3 regions of the Streptomyces sp. NPDC048297 genome follow, and region 2 is predicted to be linked to each of the others. Evidence: riboswitches for the same ligand, from Rfam matches in the RefSeq annotation. Region 2 holds a riboswitch; each other region holds the start of a gene.
What was found. Region 2 has a riboswitch for glycine ahead of gcvT (glycine cleavage system aminomethyltransferase GcvT). Riboswitches for the same ligand answer to the same signal wherever they lie in the genome.
Positions count from the first base shown of each region.

Region 1: it holds a riboswitch for glycine, as region 2 does, so the genes downstream of both, gcvP (aminomethyl-transferring glycine dehydrogenase) here and gcvT (glycine cleavage system aminomethyltransferase GcvT) in region 2, are expected to answer to the same signal.
Region 3: it holds a riboswitch for glycine, as region 2 does, so the genes downstream of both, gcvP (aminomethyl-transferring glycine dehydrogenase) here and gcvT (glycine cleavage system aminomethyltransferase GcvT) in region 2, are expected to answer to the same signal.

Region 1 is NZ_JBICZA010000060.1:8,731-18,885, forward strand. Features, by position in the region: partial or broken gene ACGFYV_RS36285 (cytosine permease) at 5-163, shown strand; gene ACGFYV_RS36290 (APC family permease) at 300-1,763, shown strand; gene ACGFYV_RS36295 (SDR family NAD(P)-dependent oxidoreductase) at 1,760-2,449, shown strand; gene ACGFYV_RS36300 (SDR family NAD(P)-dependent oxidoreductase) at 2,449-3,228, shown strand; gene ACGFYV_RS36305 (polysaccharide deacetylase) at 3,259-4,155, shown strand; gene ACGFYV_RS36310 (MFS transporter) at 4,469-5,845, shown strand; gene speB (agmatinase) at 5,858-6,856, shown strand; glycine riboswitch at 6,965-7,060, shown strand; gene gcvP (aminomethyl-transferring glycine dehydrogenase) at 7,214-10,075, shown strand; gene gcvT (glycine cleavage system aminomethyltransferase GcvT) at 10,107-10,155, shown strand, end outside.
Region 2 is NZ_JBICZA010000016.1:39,818-49,972, forward strand. Features, by position in the region: gene gcvH (glycine cleavage system protein GcvH) at 1-326, opposite strand, end outside; gene gcvT (glycine cleavage system aminomethyltransferase GcvT) at 466-1,584, opposite strand; glycine riboswitch at 1,746-1,843, opposite strand; gene ACGFYV_RS19140 (AAA family ATPase) at 2,025-2,693, shown strand; gene ACGFYV_RS19145 (enhanced serine sensitivity protein SseB) at 2,758-3,549, shown strand; gene ACGFYV_RS19150 (enhanced serine sensitivity protein SseB C-terminal domain-containing protein) at 3,779-4,546, shown strand; gene ACGFYV_RS19155 (ABC transporter permease) at 4,826-5,824, shown strand; gene ACGFYV_RS19160 (ABC transporter substrate-binding protein) at 5,879-7,600, shown strand; gene ACGFYV_RS19165 (ABC transporter permease) at 7,690-8,700, shown strand; gene ACGFYV_RS19170 (ABC transporter ATP-binding protein) at 8,697-9,785, shown strand; gene ACGFYV_RS19175 (ABC transporter ATP-binding protein) at 9,782-10,155, shown strand, end outside.
Region 3 is NZ_JBICZA010000034.1:87,364-97,518, forward strand. Features, by position in the region: gene modA (molybdate ABC transporter substrate-binding protein) at 1-608, shown strand, start outside; gene ACGFYV_RS30300 (ABC transporter permease) at 605-1,462, shown strand; gene ACGFYV_RS30305 (ATP-binding cassette domain-containing protein) at 1,459-2,751, shown strand; gene ACGFYV_RS30310 (molybdopterin-binding protein) at 2,780-3,199, shown strand; gene gcvP (aminomethyl-transferring glycine dehydrogenase) at 3,360-6,245, opposite strand; glycine riboswitch at 6,424-6,517, opposite strand; gene ACGFYV_RS30320 (PRC-barrel domain-containing protein) at 6,637-7,008, shown strand; gene ACGFYV_RS30325 (DNA polymerase IV) at 7,209-8,591, opposite strand; gene ACGFYV_RS30330 (MerR family transcriptional regulator) at 8,711-9,394, opposite strand; gene ACGFYV_RS30335 (bifunctional nuclease family protein) at 9,670-10,143, opposite strand.

The DNA.
Region 1 (10,155 bases), on a different contig from region 2:
CTGCACGGGGCCGCTGGTCGACGACCTCGGCGGCGCGGACGTCTCCTGGATCGTCGGCCTGGTCGTCGCCACCGTCCTCTACCTGGGCCGGACCGAGCTCGCCCGGCGCGCCGCGCCCCCCGCCGCGCCGACACCGGTGGGCGTGCCGAGCGAGGTCGCCTGAGGCAGGACCGCCGGGCGCGTTGTGCATTCGTATAGGACGGTGGGCCAAGGGTGTGACATCGGGCGACTGTTGCGCGGTGCCGCGGTGCCACGAGGCTGAGGCCGAAATCACTGGCCCACCCCAGGAGGTCACCGCAATGGGACCACCCAGCCCTGAGAGCACCGCCGACCGCGCGGTTGTGACGCTGCCGGACGGCGGCCACGACGTACTGAACCGCGGGTTCGGGTTCCGCTCCGCGCTGTCGCTCGCCTTCGCCGACATCTCGCCGATCGTGGCGCTGTACGCCATCTTCGCGCTAGGCCTGTTCGCCGCCGGCCCGCGCTTCTTCTGGGCGTTCCCGATCGTGCTCGGCGGCCAGTTGCTCGTGGCGCTCGTCTTCGGCGAGCTCGCCTCGCGCTGGCCGTACGCCGGCAGCGTCTACCAGTGGGCCCGGCACGCCCGCGGCACGGCCTGGGGCTGGACCGCCGCGTGGGCGTACATCTGGGGCCTCACCCTCACCCTGTCGACGATGGCGTACGCCGCGGCGGGCTTCCTGCTCGAGGTCTTCGACGTCGCCGCGCCGGGCCGGCTGCAGCTCGTCCTGGTCTCGATGGGCATCATCGGCCTCGGCACCGCGGCGAACATGATCGGCCGGCAGGTCCTCAAGGTGATGATCATCGCGAGCATCCTGTGCGAGATCGTGGGCTCGGTCGGGCTCGGTATCGTGCTGCTGGCCTTCCACCAGGTCAACCCGGTCTCGACCCTCTTCGACGGCCTGCCCCACGCGAACGGCGGCACGCTGAGCACGATGCTCGTCGCGATGGCCTTCGCCGGCTGGGCGTTCCTCGGCTTCGAGTCCGCCGGGTCGATCGCCGAGGAGGTGCAGGAACCGGAGCGCAACGTGCCCAAGGCCATCATCTTCGGCCTGCTCCTGGTCGGCGCGATCGTGATGTTCTCGGCGGTCGCGGTCATCCTCGCCATCCCGGACCTGCCCGCCGTGCTGAACGCGCAGAGCGGTGACCCGGTCTCCGCGACCCTGACCGAGCAGCTCGGCGCCTCGATCGCCAAGCCGCTGCTCATCATGTTCGTGATCGGCTTCGTCTCGGCGTTCCTCGCCGTCCAGTCGGCCGTCTCGCGCGCCGTCTACGGCATGGCCCGCGACGGGGCCCTGCCCGGCGCGGCCTCCCTCGCCAAGCTCGGTGGCCCGGAGCGGATGCCGATCCGCGCGATCGGCCTGACCGCCGTCGTCTCGGCGCTCTTCCTGCTCTTCGCCGGCTCGGACCTCTACAACGTGCTGGTGAGCTTCTCCGTGCTGGGCCCCTACATCGCCTTCGCGGTCCCGGTCTTCGCCGCCGTCCTGCTCCGTCTCAGTGGGCGCTGGGTGCCCGGGCCCTTCTCCATGGGCCGCTGGGGCGGGATCGTCACCTACGCCGCCGCGGCGTGGCTGGCCTTCGAAATCGTCAACGTCCTCTGGCCGCGCACCAGCCCCGGTCAGCCGTGGTACATCAACTGGAGCATGGTGATCAGCTTGGTCGCACTGGGCATCGTCGGCGTCGCGGTCTACGCGAGCCGCCGCAACCGGATCAGTGAGCCGGTGGGCGAGCGGGAGGTCGTCCGATGAGCGCGCGCGTCGCGGTCGTCACGGGCGCCGCCTCCGGCATCGGCGCGGCCGTGTGCCGGTCGCTGGAGGAGACGGGCTGGACCGTCTGCGGTCTCGACCTGCGTCCCGTCGAGCACCTGAAGCACTCCTACGAGTGCGACGTCGCCGACCCGGCGTCGGTGTCCGCCGCCTTCGGCCGGATCGAGGCCGAGGTCGGGCCGGTGGGCGCGCTGGTCACGGCGGCGGGGCACTACCAGCTGGTGCCGGTCGGCGAGATCACCGAGGAGGCCTGGAACCGGATGATGCACGTCCACGTGGGCGGCCTGCTCAACCCGGTCCGGGCGGTGCTGCCCGGGATGATCGACAGGGGTGAGGGCGCCGTCGTGGCGATCTCCTCCGAGCTCGGCATCGGCGGCACCGAGAGCGAGGCGCACTACTCGGCGGCCAAGGGCGCGATCCTCGGCTTCGTGCGCAGCCTCGGCGCGGAGGTCGCCGAGCACGGCGTCCGCGTCAACGCGGTCGCGCCCGGCCCGACCGACACGCCCCTGCTGCCGGCGGCCCAGCGCACGCCGGAGTACCTGGCGGTCCTGCCGGCGCGGGCCCTCGGCCAACCCGAGGACATCGCCCAGGCCGTGCAGTTCCTGGTCGACGAGGGCGGGTTCTGCTTCGGCGAAGTGCTTTCCCCCAACATGGGAGCGGTGATCTGATGAACGAGCCGAACGTACGACGTCACCAGGAGGGCCGGGTCGCCGTCGTGACCGGCGCGACCCAGGGGATCGGCCGGGCGATCGCGCTCCGGCTGGCCGCGGAGGGCGCGAAGGTCGGCGTGAACGGCCGGGCCGACACCCCGCAGATGCGTGAGGTGGTCGAGCTGACCGGTGGCTTCCCGGTGGTGGCCGACATGGCAGACCCCGAGGCGGTGCGGACCGCGTTCGCCGCGGTCGAGCGCGAGCAGGGACCGGTTGACGTAGTGGTGTGCAATGCGGCATACATGTCGATGGGCCCGATCCTCGACCAGCCGCTCGACGACTGGTGGCGCAATATCGACACGAACCTGTCAGGCACCTTCCGGTGTGTGCAGGCCGTGCTGCCGGGGATGCGGCGCAAGGGGCGCGGCAACATCGTCGTCATCACCTCCGAGTGGGGGGTCGTCGGCTGGCCGCGCGCCACGGCGTACGCCTCCTCGAAGGCGGGACTCATTGCGCTCACCAAGTCGCTGGGCCGTGAGCTGGCGCCCGAGAACATCACCGTCAACGCGGTCGCGCCGGGCATCATCGACACGCCCCAGCTGCAGGTGGACGCCGACGACGCCGGCCTGAGCCTGGAGGAGATGCACGCGCAGTACGGCGCCGAGATCCCCGCCGGCAGGATCGGCCGTCCCGAGGAGATCGCCGCCACCGTCGCCCTGCTCTCGCGGCCGGGCCTGACCGCGTTCGTCGGCCAGACCATCTCCGCCAACGGCGGCAGCACCCGCGCCCGCGCCTGAGCCTGCTTCTCTCGATCCGAAGGGACCGTCATGACCACCCCCACCGGCGACGCCACCCAGCCGGCCGCCCCGATCACCTGGCCGACCGGCTTCCGGGCCGCCGCCAACCTCGGCTTCGACCTTGACGCCGAGGACGTCGCCCTCACCATCGACCGTGGCACCCGGGACCGGCTGTCCGTGATGAGCCACCAGGCGTACGGCGCGCTGACCGGCGTACCCCGCGTGCTCGACCTGCTCGACCGGTTCGACCTCAAGGCGACCTTCTTCGCGCCCGGGTACACCGTCGAGCGCTACCCCGACCTGCTCCGGCGGATCCGCGATGCCGGCCACGAGATCGCGCACCACGGGTACCTGCACGAGGCGATGGCCGGGCTGTCGTACAAGGAGGAGGCGGCCGTCATCGACCGCGGACTCGAGTCGCTCGACAAGGTGCTCGGCGTCCGGCCCGTGGGGTACCGCGCGCCGCTGTGGGAGACGTCGTATTCGACGGCGGAGATCCTGCTCGACCGCGGCTTCCTCTACGACTCCAGCCTGATGGACTCCGACCTTCCCTACGAGCTCGCCGAGCGGCCCGGCGACGGCGCCCGCTCGATCGTCGAGATCCCCGTGTCGTGGGCGCTCGACGACTGGGAGCAGTTCGCCTTCGTCCCCGAGGTCTTCGGCCCCGGCGTCATCGAGGACCCCGCCAAGGCGCTGTCGATGTGGACCGGCGAGCTCGCCGAGGCCTACCGCTACGAGTCCTGCTTCACCCTCACCATCCACCCGTTTCTGAGCGGCCGGCTGGGGCGGCTGCGCGCGCTGGAGTCGCTGCTGGAGACGATGGCGGGGTTGCCGGAGCTGTGGGTCACCACGTGCGGGGAGATCGCGGAGCACGTGCGGTCGCTGGAGCTGACGCCGCGCGTGTTCCCGCAGCCGGAGGTGGACTGACCGGAAGATCGACGGCTCTCAGCCGGCTACCCAGCGCCACGGCTCGGTCGTGTGCGTGCACGATACGGGCCGGTCCGGCGCGCCGGCCCCTGAGCGGACTCTCAGCGCAGGTGCGGCATCTCGATCAGCTCGCCCACCGTGATCGGCATGGGGTCACGGTACGACGGAGCCCGACCGTCTGCATAGCGGCGTTGTGCGGATGTATAAGCGCGGGCGGGAACTTTGAGCGCTGTGGGTCTGCACGACGCGTACGGCGCCCACATACACCTGGAGCAGCACCTCCACACGGCCATCGCGAGCCAGGGACTACTGCATGACTGTTGGATCGAATCTCATCGACGACGCGCCGCTGACGCGCTTCCACAAGAAACTGACCGCCTACTCGTCGGGCGGACCGTTCATCGACGGCTACGCCATCGCGATCATCGGCGTCGCCTTCACGACGCTCACCCCGGCCCTCGACATGACCACCGCAGACAAGGGCCTGGTCGCGGCGGCGAGCCTGGTCGGCATCTTCTTCGGCGGGGCGGTCTTCGGCTACGTCACCGACAAGATCGGTCGGCACGTCATGTACATCGCCGACCTTGCCGCGCTCGCGCTGTTCTCCGTGCTGTCCGCCTTCGCGGCCGAGGTCTGGCAGCTGGTGCTCCTGCGCTTCCTCCTCGGCGCGGCCATCGGCGCCGACTACCCGATCGCCACGTCATTGCTGGCGGAGTACCTCCCGCGGCGGTTCCGCGGTCGGTTGCTCGGCGCCACGTTCGTGGTCTGGGCTGTCGGCGCCGCGGCGGCGTACGTCGTGGGCGTGAGCCTCGAAGGGCTCGGTGCGAACGCCTGGCGCTTCATGCTTGCCAGCCCGGCCCTGTTCGCCGTGGTGACCCTGTTCCTGCGGCTCGGTACGCCGGAGTCGCCTCGCTGGCTGCTCAGCAAGGGGCGTGCCGAGGAGGCCGATCAGGCGATCAAGAAGGTCTTCGGGCCGCAGTACGGCGTGGCGGACCTGGCGGTCGAACAGACGGCCGCGAAGACCAGCTACACCACGGTGTTCCGCTCGCCGTACCTCAAGCGCACCCTGTTCGTCGGCGTCTTCTGGACCGCCCAGGTGATCCCGCTGTTCGCGCTCTACTCGTTCGCCCCCGACCTGCTGGCGGGCATGGGAATCACCGGCAACACCGCGGAGGTCTTCCTCGCCGCGCTGTTCGTCATCGGCGGCATCCCCGGACTCTGGCTGGTCGAGCGGATCGGCCGTCGAGCGCTGCTGCTGTGGTCCTTCGGGATCATCGCGGTAGCCCTGGGCGTACCCGGTCTGGTGCCAGGACTGCCGACCTGGGTCACCTTCGTCGCGGTCTGCGTCTTCGCACTCGCCTCGGGCGGCTCCAGCTTCCTCGAGGTGGTCTACCCCAATGAGCTCTTCCCGACCGAGGTCCGCGCCACCGCCGTCGGAGTCGGGACCGCGTTCTCCCGCATCGGGGCGGCCGCGGCCACGTTCCTGATGCCGTTCGCCCTGGCCAAGAGCCAGAACCTGCCACTTCTCGTCGGCGCCGTCGTGTCGGTCATCGGGCTCCTGGTCACGCTGGCCTGGGCAACCGAGACCCGAGGCCGCTCGCTCAGCGACACCGCCGCGGGCGCCGACAACCCGGCCGAACACACCGACCCGTCCCCCGCCCCCGCCCCCGCCCCCGCCCCCACCAACTGACCGGAGACCGTGATGAGCCCCGACAACCGCCCCGCCCCGATCGGCGCCCTGGACGCCACCAAGGTCCCGCGCTTCGCCGGTCTGGGCACCTTCGCCAGAATCCCCGACATCGGCTCGGTCAGCGACTACGACATCGCGATCCTCGGAGTGCCGTTCGACGGGGGCACGTCGTACCGGCCGGGCGCCCGCTTCGGACCCATGGGCGTCCGCCAGGCCTCGCGCCACCTGCGCCCGAAATTCCACGTCGAGCTCGACACCGCACCGCTCGAAGCGCTCCAGGTCGTCGACGCCGGCGACGTTCCCTGTACGCCGTTCAGCATCGACGAAGCGGTCGCCCAGATCGAGGGCTACGCCCGCGACATCGCGGGCCGGTCCGACCGGCGCATCGTGAGCATCGGCGGTGACCACACCATCGCGCTGCCCATGTTGCGCGCGGCCAAGGACAAGTACGGCCCGATCGCGCTGGTCCACTTCGACGCGCACCTCGACACCTGGGACACCTACTTCAACGCTCCGGTCACGCACGGCACGGTGTTCCGCCGGGCCTTCGAGGAGGGCCTGCTCGCCGAGGAGAAGTCCATCCACCTGGGTATCCGGGGACCGATCTACGACCAGATGGACCTCGTGAACGACAAGGCGTTCGGCTTCCGGGCGATCCGCGCCGGAGACCTCGACGTGATCGGGATCGACGGGGCGGTGGACGCCGTACGGCGACGCGTGGGCGACGCACCGGTGTACATCTCGATCGACATCGACGTTCTCGACCCCGCATTCGCACCTGGGACGGGAACGCCGGAGATGGGCGGGTTGAACAGCCGAGAGCTGCTGCGTCTGCTCCGCAGCCTCGACGGACTCAACATCGTCGGCGGGGACGTGGTCGAAGTCGCTCCTGCCTACGACCACGCCGAGATCACCTGCGTCGCCGCCGCGACCGTGGTGTTCGACCTGGTCACGCTCATGACGAAGAACCGCGTGGCCAGTCCCGTGTACGCGGCGTCTGAGCACGCCTGATTTCGTACGTGATCGACGGTCACCAGGGTCGTCAGGGTGCTGACCCGCCCTGACGGCGCCTCCACCCGGCCTTGCGGTCGGGCTCGACAACTCAACACAAACGCTGCTCGAACCGGAGCGGGAGAGCCCTTGCCCAGTCTTGGCGAGGCGCCGAAGGAGCAACTCTCCCCAGAATCTCTCAGGCACAGGTACCGCTCCGGTGAAGCGACTCTGGAAAGACGGGACGTCAACGTCCTGCGCCCACGGTGCAAACCGCCGGACCCGGTGGTGAAGCTCTCAGGTACCGATGACAGAGCGGGGAGGTCACCCGTCCACGGTGCCGCGTCCGCGGCACCCCCCATCAGGGAGCCTCCCGCCATGACCTCACCCGGATCCTCCGCGTCCGGCGAGTTCGCCGCCCGTCACATCGGTGTCGGCGACGTCGACCGCGCCAAGATGCTGGCCGACGTCGGCTACCCGACGCTGACCGAGCTGATCGACGCCGCTGTCCCGAGCGGCATCCGGAGCACCTCCGAATTGAACCTGCCCGCCACCGCCACCGAGGCCGAGGCGCGCGCCGAGCTGCACGACCTCGCCGGTAGGAACATCGTGGCCGTCCCGATGATCGGCCTCGGCTACCACGCGACCGTCACACCCGCGGTGATCCGGCGCAACGTGCTGGAGGATCCGGCGTGGTACACCGCCTACACGCCGTACCAGCCGGAGATCAGCCAGGGCAGACTCGAGGCGCTGATCAACTTCCAGACCATGGTCGGCGATCTCACGGGGCTGCCGACTGCCAACGCGTCGCTGCTCGACGAGGGTACGGCGGTCGCCGAGGCCGTCACGGTCATGCGCCGTGTCGCGGGCGAGAAGAGGTCCACCCGCGTCCTGGTCGACCGCGACACCCTGCCACAGACCCTCGACGTCCTGCGCACGCGTGCCGACGCGATCGGCATCGAGGTCGTCGAGATCGACGTCGCCGAGCCGCTGCCGGAGGACGACTTCTTCGGGGTGGTGCTGTCCTACCCCGGGTGCTCGGGCGCGGTCCGCGACCTGCGCGAGGTGACCGCCGCGGCACGAGCGCGCGGGGCGCTGGTCACAGTGGCCGCCGATCTGCTGGCCCTCACCCTGCTCGTGCCCCCGGGCGAGTTCGGCGCCGACATCGTCGTCGGATCGTCCCAGCGCTTCGGTGTCCCCTTGTTCTACGGCGGGCCGCACGCCGGCTACATCGCGGTCCGCGAAGGGCTGACACGCCATCTGCCCGGCCGGCTCGTGGGCGTGTCCGTGGACGACGCCGGCCGGCCGGCGTACCGCCTCGCCCTGCAAACCCGCGAGCAGCACATCCGGCGCGACAGGGCGACTTCGAACATCTGCACGGCGCAGGTGCTGCTGGCCGTGGTCGCGTCGATGTACGCCGTCTACCACGGCCCCGAGGGTCTGGCCGAGATCGCCCGACGGACGCACCGGCACGCCACGCTCATCGCCTCGGGGCTGCGGGCGAGCGGGATCGCGGTGGTGCACCGCGAGTTCTTCGACACTCTGCTGGTGCGGGTCCCCGGCCGTGCCGAGGAGGTCGTCGTGGCAGCACACGGCAAAGGTCTGCGGCTGCGTCTGGTGGACCAGGACCACGTCGGCGTCTCCTGCTCCGAGGTCACGACGAAAGACCACGTCCGCCTTGTGCTCGACGCCTTCGGCCGGGCCGACGACGACCTGGACGGGCCGGCGACCGGCGCGCCGACGGCGCTGCCGTCGGGACTGCGCCGTACCTCCCCCTTCCTCACCCACCCGGTCTTCCACCAGCACCGTTCCGAGACCGCGATGCTGCGCTACCTGCGCAAGCTGTCCGACCGTGACTTCGCGCTGGACCGCGGCATGATCCCGCTCGGGTCCTGCACGATGAAGCTCAACGCGACCACGGAGATGGAACCGGTCAGCTGGCCCGCCTTCGCGGACCTGCACCCGTTCGCCCCCCTCACGGACGCGACCGGGTACCTGACCCTGATCGAGCAGCTCGAGACATGGCTGGCCGAGATCACCGGGTACGCCAAGGTCTCCATCCAGCCGAACGCCGGATCGCAGGGCGAGCTCGCGGGCCTGCTGGCGATCCGCGCCTACCACCGGAGCAACGGCCAGGCCGGCCGCGACGTGTGCCTGATACCGGCAAGCGCGCACGGCACCAACGCCGCCTCCGCGGTCATGGCCGGGATGCGCGTCGTCGTGGTGGCGTCGCGGCCCGACGGCACGGTCGACCTCGCCGACCTGGAGGCCAAGTGCGCGAAGCACGCCGAGGACCTGGCCGCGATCATGGTGACCTACCCCTCGACACACGGTGTCTACGAGGAGAGCATCACCCGGCTGTGCGAGCTGGTTCACCAGCACGGCGGACAGGTGTACGTCGACGGCGCCAACCTCAACGCGCTGCTCGGGGTCGCCAAGCCGGGTGAGTTCGGCGGCGACGTGTCCCACCTCAACCTGCACAAGACGTTCTGCATCCCGCACGGCGGCGGCGGGCCGGGCGTCGGCCCGGTCGCGGTGGCCGAGCACCTCGCACCGTACCTGCCCACCCACCCGCTGCACCCCGACACCGGACGCCGCGACGGGACCGGGTCGGTGAGCGCCGCGCCGTTCGGCAGTGCCGGCATCCTGCCGATCCCGTGGGCCTACATCCGGATGATGGGCGCGGAGGGGCTGAAGGAGGCGACCCAGACGGCCGTGCTGAGCGCCAACTACGTCGCCCGACGGCTCGCGCCGCACTTCCCCGTCCTGTACGCCGGAGAGGGCGGCCTCGTCGCGCACGAGTGCATCCTCGACGTACGCCCGATCACCGCCGCCACGGGTGTGACGGTCGACGACATCGCCAAGCGGCTCATCGACTACGGCTTCCACGCGCCGACGATGAGCTTCCCGGTCGCCGGCACGCTGATGGTCGAGCCGACGGAGAGTGAGAGCCTGCAGGAGCTGGACCGCTTCTGCGAGGCGATGATCGCGATCCGCGCGGAGATCGACCTGGTGCACGAGGGTGCCTGGACCCTCGAGGGGAGCCCGCTGCGACGGGCGCCGCACACCGCGGCCGCGATCGCCGGTGAGTGGACCCGGGCCTACTCGCGCGAGCGGGCCGTCTTTCCGGCGGGCGTCACGCCCGACAAGTACTGGCCGCCAGTCGGCCGGATCGACCAGGCGCACGGCGACCGGAACCTGGTCTGCGCCTGCCCGCCCCCCGAGTCGTTCGAGTCGTGATCCGACCGGTCACGGTCTGAGGGAAACCACCATGTCCAAGAAGACACCGCTGCACGACGTCCACGCCGAACTCGCGGCGA
Region 2 (10,155 bases):
TCCTCCGTGACACGGACCTTGAACAGCCAGCCACCCTCGAAGGGGGCGGAGTTCACCAGCGACGGGTCGTCGACGACGTCCTGGTTGGCCTCGACGACCTCACCGGTGACCGGCGAGTACAGGTCGGAGACGGACTTGGTCGACTCCAGCTCGCCGCAGGTCTCGCCCGCGGTCACCGTGTCACCGACCTCGGGGAGCTGGGCGTAGACGACGTCGCCGAGGGCGTTGGCCGCGAACTCGGTGATGCCGACCGTCGAGACGCCGTCCTCGGCGGCCGACAGCCACTCGTGCTCCTTGCTGTAGCGCAGCTGCTGCGGGTTGCTCATGGCCTGAATTCTCCTGTATGCGGGAAAGTGCTGGTCGACGGGGGAGTGCGGAAAGCGCTGATGAGCAGGCGAAATGTGGGCAGGGTCACGTGCTCGGGACGCGACCGGGGCCCAGCCTGCTGGCGCTTTGGGCCAGTGACTACTTCTGGCGCTTGTAGAAGGGCAGCGCCACGACCTCGTAGGGCTCGTGGTTGCCGCGGATGTCCACGCCCACGCCCTCGGTGCCCGGCGCCGCGTGGGCGGCGTCGACGTAGGCCATGGCGATCGGCTTGGCCAGGGTGGGGGAGGGGGCGCCGGAGGTGACCTCGCCGATCACCTGGCCGCCGGCGACGACGGCGTACCCGGCGCGCGGGACGCGGCGGCCCTCGGCGACCAGCCCGACCAGGACGCGCGGCGGGTTCTGCTCGGCGCGCGCGGCGGCCTCGGTGAGCGCCTCGCGGCCCACGAAGTCGCCCTCCTTCTCGAACTTCACCACCCGGCCGAGCCCGGCGTCGAACGGCGTGAGCGAGGTGGTCAGCTCGTGCCCGTACAGCGGCATGCCCGCCTCCAGGCGCAGGGTGTCCCGGCAGGACAGGCCGCACGGCACCAGGCCGACGCCCTCGCCGGCCTCGGTCAGTGCCTGCCACAGCTGCACGGCGTGCTCCGGCTTCACGAACAGCTCGAAGCCGTCCTCGCCGGTGTAGCCGGTGCGCGCGATCAGCGCGGGGACGCCGGCGACGGTGCCGGGCAGGCCCGCGTAGTACTTCAGGCCGTCCAGGTCGGCGTCCGTGAGGGACTTCAGGATGCCGGGGGACTCGGGGCCCTGGACGGCGATCAGCGCGTAGGCGTCGCGGTCGTCGCGGACCTCGGCGTCGAAACCGGCGGCGCGCTCGGTCAGCGCGTCGAGCACGACCTGGGCGTTGGAGGCGTTCGCCACGACCATGTACTCGGTCTCGGCCAGCCGGTAGACGATCAGGTCGTCCAGGATGCCGCCGTCGGCCCGGCAGATCATGGTGTAGCGGGCGCGGCCGAGCCCGACGGAGGCGATGTTGCCGACGAGCGCGAAGTTCAGCAGCGCGGCGGCCTGCGGGCCGGTCACCGTGATCTCGCCCATGTGGGAGAGGTCGAACAGGCCCGCACTGGTGCGCACCGCGACGTGCTCGTCACGCTCGGAGCCGTAGCGCAGCGGCATGTCCCAGCCGGCGAAGTCGGTCATGGTCGCACCGAGCGAGCGATGGAGGGCGTCCAGCGCGGTGTGACGGAGTTCGGTACTGCTCATCGGTCGGTCGTCTCCCAAGGCAAGAAGGGCGAGGAAGTTCCTCCCCATCTGTCATCGGAACCTGAGAGGTTCGCCATGACCACCGACTCGGGAAAAGTCGCAGGTCAGGACTTGCACCTTGGGTGGGGCCACCGTCATGGCGGCCCGCTTTTCAGATGTGCCTCGCCCGCGCGGTAACGGGGCCTGAGAGATTCAAGGGAGGGACTTGCTCCTTCGGCGCCCCAGCGAAGACTGCTGGGAACTCTCCCGCGCGGATTCAAGCGGCCGGTATGCAGTTGGCGGGCACATCATTGCACGCCACACCCCGGACCGTCAGGGCCGCATCTGTAACCGAGCTGTCGCACGACGCGCACCGAACCACTGGACACCGCGCATTACCTTCTCTTTACATGTGAAGGGCAAGGGGGATGCCCCGGGCCCAGCAGGGGAGGACGAACACGGTGAACAGGACCACGGCCTACGCCACCACCACCGGCATCGCGGTGCCGAAGCAGCCCTGCGCCCCCGCCGTCGAACGCGGCACCGGTCGCCCGGCCCCGGTCGTCCGCGACCTGCGCGAGCGCGCCGGCCACAGCCCGCACACCCTGCACTTCGGACCGAGAGACCTGGTGGTGATCACCGGCCTGCCCGGCAGCGGCAAGTCCACCCTGATGCGGCGCGCGGTCCCCGGCCCGCGGATCGACTCCCAGGACACCCGCGAGCGCTGGGACGCCCGCACGCCCCGCCTCCTGCCCTACGCGCTCTACCGCCCCCTGGTCCGCCTCTCCCACTACGCCGGCCTGCGCCGCGCCCTCGCCTCCGGCGAGGCGGTGGTCGTGCACGACTGCGGCACCCAGGCCTGGGTGCGCGCCTGGCTGGCCCGCGAGGCCCGGCGCCGCGGCGGCACCCTGCACCTGCTCCTCCTCGACGTCACCGCCCGCACCGCCCGCGAGGGCCGGCGCGAGCGAGGCCGGGACGTGTCGCGGTACGCCTTCCGGCGCCACCGCGGCGCGACCGCCCGGCTGCTGCGCGCGGTGCAGCGCGGCGAAGTGCCCGCCGGCTGCGGCTCGGCGGTGCTGCTGGACCGGCCGGCGGCGGACGTCCTGCAGCGGATCGTGTTCACAGGGTGAGGGCCGTCACCCGTACCGGATAGCCTTTGGCACCACAGCACGGTTCCCAGCAGGCGGTAGGCACATGGACTTCCCGGCGGACGTTCCCGCGGACTTCCCGGCACAGGCGCACCCCCACCCGCACGGCGGTTGGCCCGGCAACGAACTGGAGGAGGTGCTCTCCGCCTCCCTGGGCGTCCCCTCCGCGGGCGGCCGGATCGTCGAGGTCCTGGGCCGCAGCTTCCTCTGGATACCGCTGCCGGGCGGCGGCGGCCCGCACAGCGGCCCGCTGGACCTGCCCACCCTGGACATCGAAGGCCAGGTGTACGTCCCGGTCTTCAGTTCCGAGGAGCAACTGCACCAGGCCACCGGCTCCCACATGTCGTACACCATCGCCCCCGCCGTGGAGTTCGCCCGCGGCCTGCCCCCGCAGGTGGGCCTGGCGGTCAACCCCGGCGGCGTGGTCGGCGTCCCCCTGCCGCCCGAGGCGGTGGCGGACCTCTCCCGCGCCGGCCGCACCCCCCTGGACGGCCCCGCCTCCGGCGGTCGCGTCCGGCTCTTCGAGCCCGACTGGCAGGACGACCCGGTCGACTTCCTCTCCGCCGCCTCCGCCGAGTTCGCCGCGACCGGCGTCGTCCGCACCGCCCGCCGCTGCCTCGCCGCCATCGAGACGGCCGACCCCGTGATGTTCATCGGCGTCGAACTCTCCCCGTACGAGGGCGACATCCGCGCCCTCCCCCTGGGGGCGCTCGGCAGAGCCCTCGGCACCCAGCCGGTCCCCTGGCCGGTCAACCTGGTCCTCATGGACATCGCCGACGACCCCGTCGCCACCTGGCTCACCACCAACGTCCGCCCCTTCTACGAGTCCGGCCACTAGAAGCCGCGACCACGCCCACCAGAAGCCGTGAACACGCCCACTGGAAGCCGACGACAGGTGCAGCAGACCCAGGGGCGCGGGGAACTGCGCGAGAACCACGCACAACCCGCACCCGCCGACGCACACAAGGCCCCGAGCCACCAGGCGCTTAAGCTGTCTCCAAACGTGGGGCACTGAAAAGAGAAGGGCACGACAGGTGAGCGCGAGCCACAGCGGCAGCGTCGAGCACATGCTGCGCCAGGTCACCCCCGGCCGCTACGACGCCTACGAAGCGCTGCTGCGCGCCCTCGCCACCCCCTCCTCCGGCCAGATCTGGATGTTCCTGTGGCACGGCCAGGCCGGCTCCCCGGACGCCCAGTACGGGGACATGGAGGTCGACGGCTCCCACTACGCCCCCTGCGTCACCTCCGCGCAGGAACTCTCCGCGAGCGGCTGGAACCGGTCCTACGAGGTCGTCGACGGGCTCGACGTGGCCCGCACCCTCTACCCCGACCACTACGGCCTCTGGCTCAACCCGCACGCCCCGGGCGGCGGCGTCGGCATCCCCTGGCTGGACCTGCGCCGCATCGCCACCGGTCTGGACCGCCAGCCCGCCGGCCCCCTGCGCCTGTCCGAACCGGCCGTCGACATCCCGCAGTTCTACGCCCTGCTCGCGCAGAACGCCCACCGCACCCCCGCGCTGCGCTCGCTGCGCCGCGCCTGGGTGCAGCCCGCGCTCGGGGCGCCGTACCTCGCCCTCGGCCTGGACGTGTACGACACCTCGCCGGCCGCGGTCGACTCGGTGCGGGCGATGATGCAGCAGTCCGTCGGCGCCGTACCGGAGGGCCTGCCGGTCTCGACGGTCGCGATGACCGACGACTACGACCCCGTCGTCATGTGGATGCGCGCCAACTCCCGCCCGTTCTACGACCGCGACGCCCACGCGGCCGCCCCCCAGCCCCAACCCCGCTCACCGGCCCCCGGCTACGGCTACCCGCCGGTCCACGGGGCCTACTGAGCGCGTGCGCTGAGTCGAAGTCGGCGGGTCAACCGTCACTGTGTGTGACCGATTCGTCCGCGCGTCGGTTCCGGACGTTCGGATAACGGAACCCCCATAGCCGCATCACGGTTACGCATACTTTCGCCGTCAGCTCTGGCGGCTGATCGCGGCCACGCTGAAGACTCCCCACTCAGGACACCAGGTGCTCACCTCACGTCCTGAGCAAGTCGACAAAGCCGCAAACCTTGGCGGCAGATGCGGGCCGGTCAACAACCGGCTGGAGGGGTCGGATTCACAGTGACAGCACCGCTCGAGACCACCGGGGCTGAGGCCGAGACCCCGCCCGAGGCTGTGCTCGCCGGGGTCAAGAAAGCCCAGATCGAAGGTCGTTCGCTCACACAGATCGCCTGGACCCGGTTCAAACGGGACAAGTTGGCGGTTGCGGGTGGCGTCGTCGTCATCCTGCTCGTGCTCATGGCGGTGCTCGCCAAGCCGATCGAGTGGGCCTTCGGGCTTGACCCCAACGAGTTCCACCAGAACCTCATCGACCCCGCCCTGCTCGCCCCCAAGGGCAGCTGGGGCGGAATGAGCTGGGCCCACCCGCTCGGCGTCGAGCCGCAGTACGGCCGCGACATGCTCGCCCGCATCATCGAGGGTTCCTGGGTCTCGCTGCTGGTCGCCGGCGGCGCCACCCTGCTGTCCGTCGTCATCGGCACCGTGCTCGGCGTCGTCGCCGGCTACTACGGCGGCTGGGTCGACAGCGTCATCAGCCGGCTGATGGACACCTTCCTCGCGTTCCCGCTCCTGCTGTTCGCCATCGCCATCTCGGCCTCGGTCCAGGACGGATTCTTCGGCTTCAACGGGCTGCCGCTGCGCATCGGCGTGCTGATCTTCGTGATCGGCTTCTTCAGCTGGCCCTACATCGGCCGTATCGTGCGCGCCCAGACGATGAGCCTCGCGCGGCGCGAGTTCGTGGAGGCCGCCACCAGCCTGGGCGCCCGGGGCCCGTACATCCTGTTCCGGGAACTCCTGCCCAACCTCGTCGCTCCGATCCTCGTCTACTCGACGCTGATCATTCCGACGAACATCCTCTTCGAGGCCGCGCTGAGCTTCCTCGGAGTCGGTATCGCACCGCCGCAGGCCTCCTGGGGCGGAATGCTCAGCAACGCAGTGGATCTCTACACCGCAGATCCGCAGTTCATGTTCGTGCCCGGACTGGCGATCTTCATCACCGTCCTGGCGTTCAACCTGCTGGGTGACGGGCTGCGTGATGCGCTCGATCCTCGCAGCAAGTGATCCAACGATCGAGGGGGCATTCCTCACGTGAAGACGAGAAGGGTTACCGCCGCCGTGGCGACGGTCCTGGCGGTCTCGCTCGGCGCTGCCGCGTGCGGCGGCGGTAACGACAGCAAGAACAACGGCGGTGGCGGCACCGCCAAGAAGGACGCGGCGCTGGACTCCATCGTCAACGCGTCGAGCAAGAAGGGAGGGACGGTCAACCTCGAGGACTCCGACGTCCCGGACTCCCTCGACCCCGGCAACACGTACTACGGCTTCGTGCAGAACTTCTCGCGTCTCTACGCGCGTACGCTCGTCACGTTCAAGCCGGCCGCGGGCAAGGACGGCCTCACGGTCGTCCCCGACCTGGCGGACTCCCTCGGCAAGGCCAGCGCCGACGCCAAGACCTGGACGTACCACCTGCGTTCCGGCCTGAAGTTCGACGACGGCACGCCGATCACGTCCAAGGACGTCAAGTACGCGATCGAGCGCTCCAACTTCGCGCCCGAGGCCCTGTCCAACGGCCCGACGTACTTCAAGGCGTACCTAGAGGGCGGTGACAAGTACAAGGGCCCCTACAAGGACAAGAAGGGCCTCGACTCGATCGAGACCCCGGACGACCAGACGATCGTCTTCCACCTGGCCAAGCCCTTCGCCGACTTCGACTACCTGGCGACCTTCTCCCAGACGGCCCCCGTGCCGGCGGCGAAGGACGACGGCGCGAAGTACGTCCAGCACATCGTGTCCTCCGGCCCCTACAAGTTCGCCTCGTACGAGGAGGGCGCCAGCGCCTCCCTCGTCCGCAACCCGAACTGGGACCCGAAGTCGGACCCGATCCGCAAGGCGCTGCCGGACAAGATCAACGTCAAGTTCAAGGTCAACCCGGTCACGGTCGACAACGACCTGCTCGCCGACAAGATCACGGCCGACATCACCGGCGCCGGTGTGCAGCCGCAGACGCAGCCGAAGATCCTGAACGGCAAGTACGCCCCGCAGACGGACAACTCGTACGCGGGCGCGACGGGTTACATGGCGCTGAACCTGCACGTCGCCCCGTTCGACAACGTCCACTGCCGCAAGGCCGTCCAGTGGGCCCTCGACAAGCAGTCGGTCATCGACGCCATGGGCGGCTCGCCCAAGGGCGACGTGGCCACCACGCTGCTGCCGCCGTCGGTCAACGGCTACACCAAGTTCGACTCCTACGCCACGCCCGGTCACAAGGGTGACGTGGCCAAGGCCAAGGACGAGCTGAAGCAGTGCGGCAAGCCGAGCGGCTTCTCCACCACGCTGACCGCCCGCGCCGACCGCCCCGCCGAGGTCGCGGCCGCCACGGCCATCCAGAACTCGCTGAAGGCCGCCGGCATCACGGTCGACATCAAGCAGTTCCCCTCCGGCAAGTACTTCTCCAACTTCGCCGGTGTCCCGAGCTACGTCCACCAGCACAAGCTCGGCATGATGATGATGGCGTGGGGCGCCGACTGGCCGACCGGCTACGGCTTCCTGGACCAGATCATCGACGGCAGCGCCATCAAGCCCTCGGGCGGCAACAACCTGATGGAGCTGAACGACCCGAAGATCAACAAGGCTCTGTCCGACGCCATCTCGAACACCGACTCCGCGGCCCGCACCAAGGCCTGGGGCGACATCGACAAGATGGTCCTGGACAACGCCTCGGTCGTCCCGCTGATCTACCGCAAGAACCTGCTGATCAGGCCTTCGTCCGCGACCAACGTCACGGTCACGCAGGCGTACCTCGGCATGTACGACTACACGCTGCTGGGCTCCTCGAAGTAACAGCAGGCCGGATACCCCTGAAAGGCAGGTGAAGGTTCCGGGCGGCCGGGACGGACAACCCCGTCCCGGCCCCCCGGAGCCGCACAGCTGTGGCTGCGTACATCATCCGACGCGTCTTCGGCGCCGTAGTGCTGCTGCTGGTGGTCAGCGCAGTCACCTTCGCGATCTTCTTCCTGGTGCCCCGCCTGGGCGGCCAGACGGCCACCCAGCTGGCCACCCAGTACGTCGGCAAGGACGCCAACCCCGAGTCCATCGCCGCGATCAAGAAAAACCTGGGCTTCGACCAGCCCATCTACATCCAGTACTGGGACTACATCAAGGGCCTGTTCGTAGGCGCCGACTACAAGTTCGGTCCTGACGCCACGCACTGCAGCGCCCCCTGCTTCGGGTACTCCTTCAAGAGTCACATCGAGGTGTGGCCGCAGCTCACGCAGCGCATCCCGGTCTCCTTCTCGCTGGCCGTCGGTGCGGCCGTGATGTGGCTGATCTTCGGTGTGACCACCGGTGTCATCTCCGCGCTGCGCAAGGGCAAGCCCGTCGACCGCATCGCGATGTTCATCGCGCTCGCCGGCGTCTCGCTCCCGATCTTCTTCACCGGCCAGGTCATCAACGCGCTGTTCATCTACCAGTGGCCCATCTGGGACAGCACCGACTACGTGCCCTTCACCCAGAACCCGGGCGAGTGGGCCTGGCACCTGCTGCTGCCCTGGATCAGCCTCGCGTTCCTCTTCTCGGCCACCTACGCCCGGCTCACCCGGGCCGGCATGCTCGAGACGATGAGCGAGGACTTCATCCGTACGGCCCGCGCCAAGGGCCTGCCGGAGCGCACGGTCGTCACCAAGCACGGCCTGCGCGCCACCCTCACCCCGATCGTCACCATCTTCGGCATCGACTTCGGCACCCTCATCGGTACCGCGGTGCTGACCGAGACGGTCTTCTCGCTCCAGGGCATCGGTGCGTACTCGATCCAGGCCATCAAGGACAACGACCTGCCCATCGTGATGGCCGTGACCCTGGTGGCGGCGTTCTTCATCGTCTTCGCAAATCTCGTCGTCGACCTGGTGTACGCAGCCATCGACCCCCGCGTGAGGTACTCGTGAGCAAGCTCGAAAAGGCGGCACTGGGCGAACCGGCCACGGACGTCGCCGCCCCTTCCGACGCCCAAGACGCGTTCCTCTCCGTTCGCGATCTGCGCATCCACTTCAACACCGACGACGGTGTGGTCAAGTCCGTGAACGGCGTCAGCTTCGACGTCCGGCGCGGTCAGACCCTCGGCATCGTGGGCGAGTCGGGTTCCGGCAAGTCCGTGACGTCCCTCGGCGTCATGGGACTGCACCGCGCCGCGAACGCCCACGTCTCCGGTGAGGTGTGGCTGGACGGTCAGGAACTGATCGGCGCCGACCCGGACGAGGTGCGCCGGCTGCGCGGCCGGAAGATGGCGATGATCTTCCAGGACCCGCTGTCCGCGATGCACCCGTACTACACGGTCGGCGCCCAGATCATCGAGGCCTACCGGGTCCACCACAAGGTCAGCAAGAAGGTGGCCCGCACGCGCGCCATCGAGATGCTCGACCGGGTCGGCATTCCCGAGCCCGCCAAGCGCATCGACGGCTACCCGCACGAGTTCTCCGGCGGTATGCGCCAGCGCGCCATGATCGCGATGGCGCTGGTCAACAACCCCGAACTGCTCATCGCGGACGAGCCGACCACCGCCCTCGACGTGACCGTCCAGGCGCAGATCCTCGACCTGATCCGGGACCTGCAGAAGGAGTTCGGCTCCGCGGTCGTCATGATCACGCACGACCTCGGCGTGGTCGCCGAGATCGCCGACGACGTCCTGGTGATGTACGGCGGCCGTTGCGTGGAGCGCGGACCGGTCGAGGAGATCTTCGACAAGCCGCAGCACCCGTACACCTGGGGCCTGCTCGGCTCGATGCCGCGCATCGACCGCGAGACCGCCGAACGGCTCACCCCGGTCAAGGGCCAGCCGCCGAGCCTCATCAACGTCCCCTCGGGTTGTGCCTTCCACCCGCGCTGCCCGTACGCGGACCTCCCCAAGGGGAACGTCACCCGCACGGTGGTTCCCGAGCTGCAGCTGGTGGAGGGCGGCCACTGGTCCGCCTGCCACCTCTCGGCCGAGGACCGTACGCGGATCTGGACCGAAGAGATTGCGCCGAAGCTGTGAGTGAGACGAAGAAGACAGACACCGCCGAGGACCCCGCCGGCAAGGCCGCGGTCCCGCAGCAGGCGTCGGCTCCCGAGGACGGCAGGACGGACGGGGAGGTGCTGCTGAAGGTCAGGGGCCTGCGGAAGCACTTCCCGATCAAGAAGGGCCTCCTGCAGCGCCAGGTCGGCGCCGTGAAGGCGGTCGACGGCCTCGACTTCGAGGTGCGCAAGGGCGAGACCCTGGGCGTCGTCGGCGAGTCGGGCTGCGGCAAGACGACCATGGGCCGGGTCATCACCCGGCTCCAGGACCCGACCGCCGGCACCGTCGAGTTCGAGGGCCGGGACATCACGCGGCTGAGCACCGGGCAGATGCGCCCGATGCGCCGTGA
Region 3 (10,155 bases), on a different contig from region 2:
TCGAGCAGCAGCACCCGGGCACGAAGGTCAGCTTCAACTTCGGCGGCAGCGACACCCTCGCCGCGAGCATCACCGGTGGTGCCCCGGCGGACGTCTTCGCGGCGGCCAGCCCCAAGACGATGAAGATCGTGACGGACAAGAGCGACGCGGCCGGCACCCCGGCCACGTTCGTCCGCAACCAGTTGGAGATCGCCACCCTCCCGGGCAACCCCCACAAGGTCTCCTCCCTGAAGGACCTCACCAAGTCCGGCCTCAAGGTTGTCCTGTGCGACAAGACAGTGCCGTGCGGCGCCGCCGCGCAGAAGGCGCTGGACGCCAGCAAGCTCAAGCTCACCCCGGTCTCCTACGAGCAGGACGTCAAGAGCGCCCTGACCAAGGTCGAGCTGAAGGAGGCCGACGCCGCGGTGGTCTACAAGACCGATGTGAAGGCCGCGGGTGACAAGGTGGAGGGCGTGGAGTTCCCCGAGTCGGCCCAGGCGATCAACGACTACCCGATCGCCCTGCTGAAGAACGCGCCCAACGCCCAGGCGGCCAAGGCCTTCATCGCGCTCGTGCAGTCCGCCGAGGGCCAGAAGGTGCTGACCGAGGCCGGTTTCCTCAAGCCGTGACCTCGCCCGACAAGCCCGGCGCCGCGGCCGGCCCCCGCACGGGCCGGTCGCGGCGCCGCCCTGTCCGCACGAGCCGGCGCGGGATACCGCTGCCGCTGCTCGTGCCGGGCGTGGTGGCCCTCGCCTTCCTGCTCCTCCCCCTGCTCGCCCTGCTGCTGCGCGCCCCCTGGCGGAGCCTCCCGGACCAGTTGACCAGCACCGAGGTGTGGCAGGCGCTCCAGCTGTCCCTGGTCACCGCCACGGCGGCCACCGCGGTCAGCCTCGTCCTCGGGGTGCCGCTGGCCTGGCTGCTGGCCCGCACGGAGTTCCCCGGCCGCGGTCTCGTCCGCGCCCTGGTGACCCTGCCTCTGGTGCTGCCGCCGGTGGTCGGCGGTGTGGCGCTTCTGCTCGCCCTCGGGCGCAACGGGGTCGTCGGCCAGTGGCTGGACGCCTGGTTCGGGATCACCCTGCCGTTCACCACCACCGGGGTCGTGATCGCCGAGGCGTTCGTCGCGATGCCCTTCCTGGTCATCAGCGTCGAGGGCACCCTGCGGGCCGCCGACCCCCGCTTCGAGGAGGCGGCCACCACCCTCGGCGCCTCCCGCTTCACCGCGTTCCGCCGGGTCACCCTGCCGCTCATCGCCCCCGGCATCGCCGCAGGCGCCGTCCTGGCCTGGGCCCGCGCGCTCGGCGAGTTCGGCGCGACGATCACCTTCGCGGGCAACTTCCCCGGCCGCACCCAGACCATGCCCCTCGCGGTCTACCTCGCCCTGCAGAACGACCCCGAGGCCGCCATCGCCCTCAGCCTGATCCTGCTGGCAGTATCGATCGCGGTCCTTGCGGGCCTACGAGACCGCTGGATGACAACCTCATGACCGACCCCCACCCCTCCACGACCAACGGCACCGAACCACCCCACGAACAACCCGCAGCCGCCGACGGCTCTGAACCCCCGCAGGGGCCACCCGCACACGACAACGAAACTCGCACGGGTGGTGCGGGCGGGAAACACCACCCCACAGACGGCCCGCAGCCGAAAAACGACGCTCACCACCCCACACAACCCCGCACGCCTGGTGCGAACGGCAACCCCCACCCAGCCGAACCCCAACCGCCCACCGCCGAAGGCCTGACCGCACACCTCGTCATCGACCACAGCCCCACCTTCCGCCTCGACATCACCCTCACCGCCGCCCCCGGAGACGTCGTCGCCCTCCTCGGCCCCAACGGCGCCGGCAAGACCACCGCCCTGCGCGCCCTCGCCGGCCTCACACCACTCACCGACGGCCATCTCCACCTCGACGGCACCTCCCTGGCGCACACCCCTCCGGAATCCCGCCCCGTCGGCGTGGTCTTCCAGGACTACCTGCTCTTCCCGCACCTGTCCGCCCTGGACAACGTGGCCTTCGGACCGCGCTGCCACGGCGCGAGCAAGGCCGAGGCGCGCGCCCAGGCAGCCGCCTGGCTGGACCGGATGGGCCTCGCCGACCACGCCGGCGCCAAGCCCCGCCACCTCTCCGGCGGCCAGGCGCAACGCGTCGCGCTCGCCCGCGCGCTGGCCACCCGCCCCCGGCTGCTGCTCCTGGACGAGCCGCTCGCGGCCCTGGACGCCCGTACCCGCCTGGAGGTCCGCGCCCAGTTGCGCCGCCACCTCGCCGAGTTCGAGGCGGTCGCCGTGCTGGTCACGCACGACCCGCTGGACGCCATGGTCCTCGCCGACCGGCTGGTGGTCGTCGAGCACGGCCGGATCGTGCAGGAGGGCTCCCCCTCCGAGATCGCCCGTCGTCCACGCACGGACTACATCGCCCAGCTCGTCGGCCTCAACCTCTACCGGGGCCAGGCCGAGGGGCACACCGTACGACTCGACGCGGGGCCCTCGATCACGACCACGGAGGACCTGTCCGGACCGGTCTTCGTCGCCTTCCCGCCCGGCGCCGTCACGCTCTTCCGGGACCGGCCGACCGGCGCCAGCGCCCGCAACCTGTGGCGCTGCGAGGTCGCCGGTCTGGAGACGCACGGCGACCAGATCCGCGCCGACCTGACGGGTGAACTCCCGCTCGCCGCCGACCTCACCACGGTCGCGGCGGCCGAACTCGACCTGCACCCGGGCGCAGCGGTCTGGGCGACCGTGAAGGCGACGCAGACGCACGCATACCCGGCATGACGGCCCGCGCACACTACGGTGTGGGGCCATGACCATGAGTATCCGCAACCAGCTTCCCGGCACCGTCACGGCGGTCCGCCCAGGCGAGGTCATGGCGACCGTCAAGGTCCGGCTGGCCGGCGGCCAGGACCTGACCGCCGCGATCACCCTGGAGGCCGTCCAGGACCTCGGGCTCGCCGAGGGGACCCCCGTCCGCGCCCTGGTGAAGTCGACCGAGGTGTCCCTGGCCACCGAGCCCCCGCAGCACATCTCGATCCGCAACCAGCTGCCCGGCACCGTCAGCGAGGTCACCTCCGGCGCGGCCATGGCCACCGTCAAGGTGGCGGTCGACGGCGGCGTCCTCACCTCCGCCATCACCCACGAGTCCGCCGACGACCTGGGCCTGAAGGCCGGCGACCCGGTGGTGGCCCTGATCAAGTCCACCGAGGTGTCCCTGACCACCGCCTGACCGACGAACCGCGTCACCGCACGCCGCCAGACGTCGTCGCCGGACACAGCCGATGGCCCCGCCCGGACACCCGGCCCCCGCACACACCGAAGCCCCGCCCGGGTGCGGGCGGGGCCTCACAGTGCCCTCACGCACTGCGCGTGAGGGCGTACACCGTCCCTCAGTCCTCGTACGCGTCCAGCGGCGGGCAGGAGCACACCAGGTTGCGGTCGCCGAAGGCCTGGTCGATGCGGCGCACCGGCGGCCAGTACTTGTCGGCGGCCGAGACACCGGCCGGGAAGACGGCCTCTTCGCGGCTGTAGGCGTGCTTCCACTCACCGCCGAGCGCGCGGGCCGTGTGCGGGGCACCCCGCAGCGGGTTGTCCTCCGCGGGCCACTCGCCCGCGCCGACCTTCTCGATCTCCGCGCGGATGGCGATCATCGTGTCGCAGAACCGGTCCAGCTCGCCCAGGTCCTCGGACTCGGTCGGCTCGATCATCAGCGTGCCGGCCACCGGGAAGGACATGGTCGGCGCGTGGAAGCCGTAGTCGATCAGGCGCTTGGCCACGTCGTCCACGCTCACGCCGGTCGCCTTGGTCAGCGGGCGCAGGTCGATGATGCACTCGTGCGCGACCAGGTTGCCGGGGCCGGTGTAGAGCACCGGGTAGTGCGGCTCCAGGCGCTTGGCGATGTAGTTCGCGGAGAGCACGGCGACCTGCGTGGCCCGCTTGAGGCCCTCGCCGCCCATGAGACGGACGTACGCCCAGGAGATGGGCAGGATGCCCGCGCTGCCGAACGGCGCCGCCGAGATCGGACCCACGCCCGTCTCCGGGCCGGCGGCCGGCTGCAGCGGGTGGTTCGGCAGGTACGGCGCCAGGTGCGAGCGGACCCCGACCGGGCCGACGCCGGGGCCGCCGCCGCCGTGCGGGATGCAGAACGTCTTGTGCAGGTTCAGGTGCGAGACGTCGCCGCCGAAGTGGCCGGGCTTGGCGAGGCCGACCAGGGCGTTGAGGTTGGCGCCGTCGACGTAGACCTGGCCGCCGGCCTCGTGGACCTGGGCGCAGATGTCGGCGACGTGCTCCTCGAAGACACCGTGCGTCGACGGGTAGGTGATCATCAGGACCGCCAGCTCGTCGCGGTGCCGCTCGATCTTCGCCCGCAGGTCCTCGACGTCGATCTCGCCGTCCTCGGCGGTCTTCACGACGACGACCTTCATGCCGGCCATCACGGCGCTGGCCGCGTTGGTGCCGTGCGCGGAGGACGGGATCAGGCAGACCGTGCGCTGCTCGTCGCCGTTCGCGCGGTGGTAGCCGCGTACGGCCAGCAGACCGGCCAGCTCGCCCTGGGAACCGGCGTTCGGCTGCAGCGAGACCTTGTCGTACCCGGTGACCTCGGCGAGACGTTCCTCCAGCTCGCGGATGAGGGTCAGGTAGCCCGCGGCCTGTTCGGCGGGCACGAAGGGGTGCAGCTGGCCGAACTCGGGCCAGGTGACCGGCTCCATCTCGGTGGTCGCGTTGAGCTTCATGGTGCAGGAGCCCAGCGGGATCATGCCGCGGTCGAGCGCGTAGTCGCGGTCGGCCAGCTTGCGCAGGTAGCGCAGCATCGCGGTCTCGGAGCGGTGCTCGTGGAAGACCGGGTGGGTCAGGTAGTCGTCGGTGCGCAGCAGCGCCTCGGGCAGCGCCTGCGCGGCGGCCTCGTCGAGCGCCTCGATGTCGCCCTCGACGCCGAAGGCGGCGAAGACGGCGGCCAGCTGGGCACGGTCGGTGGTCTCGTCGCAGGCCAGGGAGACGTGGTCGGTGTCGACGAGGCGCAGGTTCACCCCGTTGTCCACGGCCGCGGCGGCGACCTCGGCGGCCTTGCCGGGCACGCGCGCGGTGAGGGTGTCGAAGTAGGCGCCGTGGACGATCTCGACGCCGCCCGCCTTCAGGCCCTCGGCGAGGAGGGTGGCGTACCGGTGGGTGCGCGACGCGATGGTCCTGAGGCCCTCCGGCCCGTGGTAGACGGCGTACATGCCGGCCATGACGGCGAGCAGCACCTGCGCGGTGCAGATGTTGCTGGTGGCCTTCTCACGGCGGATGTGCTGCTCACGGGTCTGCAGCGCGAGGCGGTAGGCCTTGTGGCCGTCGGCGTCGACGGAGACGCCGACCAGACGGCCGGGCAGGCTGCGGGCGAACTTCTCGTGCACCGCCATGTAGCCCGCGTGCGGACCGCCGAAGCCCATCGGCACACCGAAGCGCTGGGTCGTGCCGACCGCGATGTCCGCGCCCAGCTCGCCCGGCGAGGTCAGCAGGGTCAGCGCCAGGAGGTCGGCGGCGACCGTGACCAGGGCGCCCAGCTCGTGCGCCTGGTCGATGACGGGCTTCAGGTCGCGCACCGCACCGGATGCGCCCGGGTACTGCAGCAGCACGCCGTTGATCTCACGGGCCGCGATGTCCGCCGGGATGCCCTCGCTGAGGTCGGCGACGACGACCTCGACACCGGTCGGCTCGGCGCGCGTCTCGATGACGGCGACGGTCTGCGGCAGCGTGTCCGCGTCGACCAGGAACAGGCCCTTCTTGTTCTTGCCCATGCGCCGGGACAGCGCCATCGCCTCGGCGGCGGCCGTGCCCTCGTCGAGCAGGGAGGCACCGGAGGTCGGCAGCCCGGTCAGCTCGGCGACCATCGTCTGGAAGTTCAGCAGGGCCTCGAGCCGACCCTGCGAGATCTCCGGCTGGTACGGCGTGTAGGCCGTGTACCAGGCAGGGTTCTCCATGACGTTGCGCAGGATGACGGGCGGCGTGAAGGTCCCGTAGTAGCCGAGCCCGATCATCGAGCCGAGCACCTGGTTGCGGTCGGCGAGCGAACGCAGCTCGGCGAGCACCTCGGCCTCGGTGCGGGCACCCGGCAGGTCGAGGGCGTCGGCGTTCTTGATCACATCCGGGACCGCGGCGGCGGTCAGCTCGTCGAGGGAGCCGTAGCCGACGTGCGCGAGCATCTTGGCCCGCGCCTCCTGGTCGGGCCCGATGTGGCGCTGCTCGAAGGGAATGCCCGCTTCGAGCGCGGCGAGCGGAATGCGATGAGCGGTCATGTACGGAGGCCTCCTGGTCTGCGCGACCTGCGAGGGGCACCACGGCGCGGGTGCCCGGACGGCCTCCCCCTCTGTCATCTCAAACCTGAGAGCTTCACCGGGCACACTGAAGGCCCGGCTTTCACCGTCGGTGAGAGCGGGAGCCGTCGTCGGCGCCCGCCCTGCTTTCCAGAGTGACCTCGTCCGTGCGGTACGGGGGCCTGAGAGATTCCGGGGAGGAGTTGCTCCTTCGGCGCCTCCGAGTGCTCGGAGGACTCTCCCGCACGGGGTCAGCAGCCGTTGTCAGACTACCAGCGAGGTCAATGCCCGCGGCCTCGAGTGGCCGCCTCCCTGAATCTGCTCTTTTGTAGTGCTTACGGATGAGTTGCGACCACGTGGAGGGAGAGGGACCGTGCAGACCGACATCGATCCGCGCAACCTGATCGGCCGCAAGGCGTTCGACCGCAATGGCACCAAGATAGGGACCATCGACGAGGTGTACCTCGACGACGCCACCGGGGTGCCGGAGTGGGCGGCCATACGCACCGGTCTGTTCTCCCGGGACGCCTTCGTCCCGCTGGAGCCCAGCGAGCTGATCGAGGGCACCCTCAGGGTCCCCTTCGACCGCGCGCTCATCAAGGACGCCCCCGACTTCGGCGTGGGCCGCCACCTGTCCCCCGAGCAGGAACTCCAGCTCTACCACCACTACGGCCTGGACGTGGGTGCCCCTCCCCCGCTCCCGGACCACGACTTCGGCAAACTGGCCGGAACGGAGGAGAGCTGAGAAACGGGTACGAGGAGATCTGAGAAACGGGTACGGAGGAGACCTGAGCAAGGGGCAAGCCTTGCCGCCCCCGGGGGCCGCAACTCCCCAGGGGCACGGGGAACAGCGCGCGAAAACCCCACGCACCCGCACTCACTCGCACTGCGCACTCGCACCCGACTGCCGCCCCACCCACTACCCGCTACACACGGGTCTCCGCTTCACCCCGCTTCACCCCGCTTCACCCCACGTCCCCCCTTCCCCCCTTCACCCCGCACCAACGGCAGCGGATCCGCCGTCTCCAGCTCAGGATCGTCGACCCGGAACGTCCGCACCCGCCCCGGCTCCGACTGCGGCGTCTCGAACCGCACGGTGACCCGCCCCAGCCCACTTCCCTGCACCCAGCCGTGCCCGAACTCCGCATGCCGCACGTCGTGCCCCGCACGCCACTGCCGCTCGGCAGGCTCCGGGGGCAGCTCCACGGCCTCGGGTACGACCTCCTCCGGCGCCTCCTCGGCGGCGGCAGCAGCGGCAGCGCCCTGCGCGAACAGGTCCTCCTGCGTGTAGTCGGCGAGCCCGGAGACGCCCACGCCGAGCAGCCGCACCCCGCCCGTGGTGTCCACGGACTCCAGCAGCCGCGCTGCCGCCTCCCGGATCACCGCCGGGTCGTCCGTGGGCCCTCTGAGCGTCTCCGAGCGGGTCAGCGTCGAGAAGTCGTACCTGCGCACCTTCAGCACGATGGTCCGCCCGGACAGGCCCGCCCCGCGCAGCCGCCGCACGCACCGGTCGGCCAGCCGCTGCACCTCCGTCCCGACCCGCAGCCGGTCGTGGATGTCCACGTCGTAGGTGTCCTCGACCGACACCGACTTGGTCTCCCGCTCGGCCACCACGGGCCGGTCGTCGCGCGCCAGCGCCATGGCGTACAGGGCGTGCCCGTGCGCCTTGCCGAGCATCCGTACCAGCTCGTCCTCACCCGCCTCCGCCAGCTCCTCGACGGTGGTGATCCCGGCCCGCCGCAGATGGTCCCCGGTGGCCGGCCCGACGCCCGGCAGGGTGCGCACCGACATCGGTCCGAGCAGGTCCCGCTCGGTCCCGGGCCGGATGAGTACGAGGCCGTCGGGCTTGGCCTCCTCCGAGGCGATCTTCGCGAGCATCTTGGAGGCGGCGAGCCCCACCGACCCCGTCAGCCCCGTGGCCGCGCGTATGTCGGCGCGCAGCCTGGTCCCGGCCAGGCGCGCCGATTCCCCGTCCCAGGCCGCCTCCCCGGCCTCCAGGTCCACGAACGCCTCGTCCAGGCTCAGCGGCTCCACCAGCGGCGACAGCGCCCGCAGGAGCGCCATCACCTGCTCGCTGACCGACCGGTAGACGGCGAAGCGCGGCACCAGGTACGCGGCGTTCGGGGCCAGCCGGCGCGCCTGGGCCATGGGCATCGCCGAATGGACGCCGAAGACCCGTGCCTCGTACGACGCGGTGGCCACCACACCGCGGGGTCCGAGCCCGCCCACGATCACGGCCTTCCCGCGCAGGCTCGGCTTGGATGCCTGCTCCACCGAGGCGAAGAAGGCATCCATGTCGAGATGCAGGATCGTGGGCGCGTTTCTCACATGTCCGATGCTGCACCACACCACTGACAATGCGGGCCCACCGGCCCGGCCCTGCGAGGCGCCGTCGTCAGGCGGGGCGCCTGCGGCGCCGTCCAGTGACGCGCCGGGGGGCCGCGCTGTCAGACGGCCCGGTTGCGGCGCCTGGCCAGTTCGTCCGCGGGGTTCTGCCCGATGAGCGTCTCACCGGTGTCGATGCGCTCGCCGTGCAGCTGCGAGAGAGCGCTCTCCACGTCCCGCCACACCACGCCCACGGCGATGCCGAAGATTCCCTGACCCCCCTGGAGCAGCGCATGCACCTCGTCCGGGGAGGTGCACTCGTAGACGGTCGCCCCGTCGCTCATGAGGGTCATCCGCTCGAGGTCGCGGAAACCGCGTTCCCTGAGGTGCTGGACCGTCGTGCGGATGTTCTGCAAGGAGACACCCGTGTCCAGGAAGCGCTTGACGATCTTCAGGACGACGACGTCCCGGAAGCTGTACAGACGCTGCGTACCCGACCCGTAGGCGGGCCGCACGCTGGGCTCGACCAGACCCGTGCGGGCCCAGTAGTCGAGCTGACGGTAGGTGATGCCGGCCGCCGCGCAGGCCGTGGGACCGCGATAACCGATCTGCTCGGATGTCATGGACGCCGCCCCTCCGCCACTCGGCACCACCGTCGGCTGCTGTGGGGCGTGATCGGCCGCGCCGGCGGGATGAGGGTACCCCCTGCTCGAGCGTGGCAAAGAGCCTGAGGGAGGGTACGGACCGCTCTCCCCGAAACCGCGTCCGGGGGCACCCCCAGCCGTACCGTCGCCGCTGATGCTCACGCCGACCTCCGTCCTTGACCTGCCTTCTCGACGGTAGGCAGTCACCAGGGGTGCGTCAACGATCGCCACACTCGGCACGCCGAGTGATAATCACCCTAGGAGTGGTTTTCCGTTCCCCACCGCGGGGAAAGGCTAGCCGAATGCCATGGCAGGGAGGCGTAGGACGCTCTCACGGGCCGCTGGCAATTGCCCTCACGCCGGCCCCCCTGCCGAGCCACCGACCGACCGGTTTCCCAGCCCGTCCGGCGCGGCCCGCCCCGCTTCACCGCCCCGCCTCACTGGCTGCTGGTGCCGAAGTCCTCGGGCGAGATCTGGTCGAGGAACTCACGGAACTTCTCGACCTCGTCCTCCTGCTCGTCCGGGATCGCGATGCCGGCGTCGTCCAGCACCGTGTCACTGCCGTAGATCGGCGTTCCGGTGCGCAGGGCCAGCGCTATGGCGTCGGACGGGCGGGCACTGACCTCGACCCCGCTGGCGAAGACCAGCTCCGCGTAGAAGACGCCCTCACGCAGGTCCGTGATGCGCACTTCGGTCAGCTCCTGGCCGACGGCCTCCAGCACGTCCTTGAACAGGTCGTGGGTCAGCGGTCGCGCGGGCGCCATGCCCTGCTGCGCGAAGGCGATCGCCGTCGCCTCCCCCGGTCCGATCCAGATGGGGAGGTAACGATCGCCCCCCACTTCGCGCAGGAGCACGATCGGTTGGTTGGAGGGCATTTCCACCCGGACACCTACGACATCGAGCTCGTTCACACAGCAACCCTA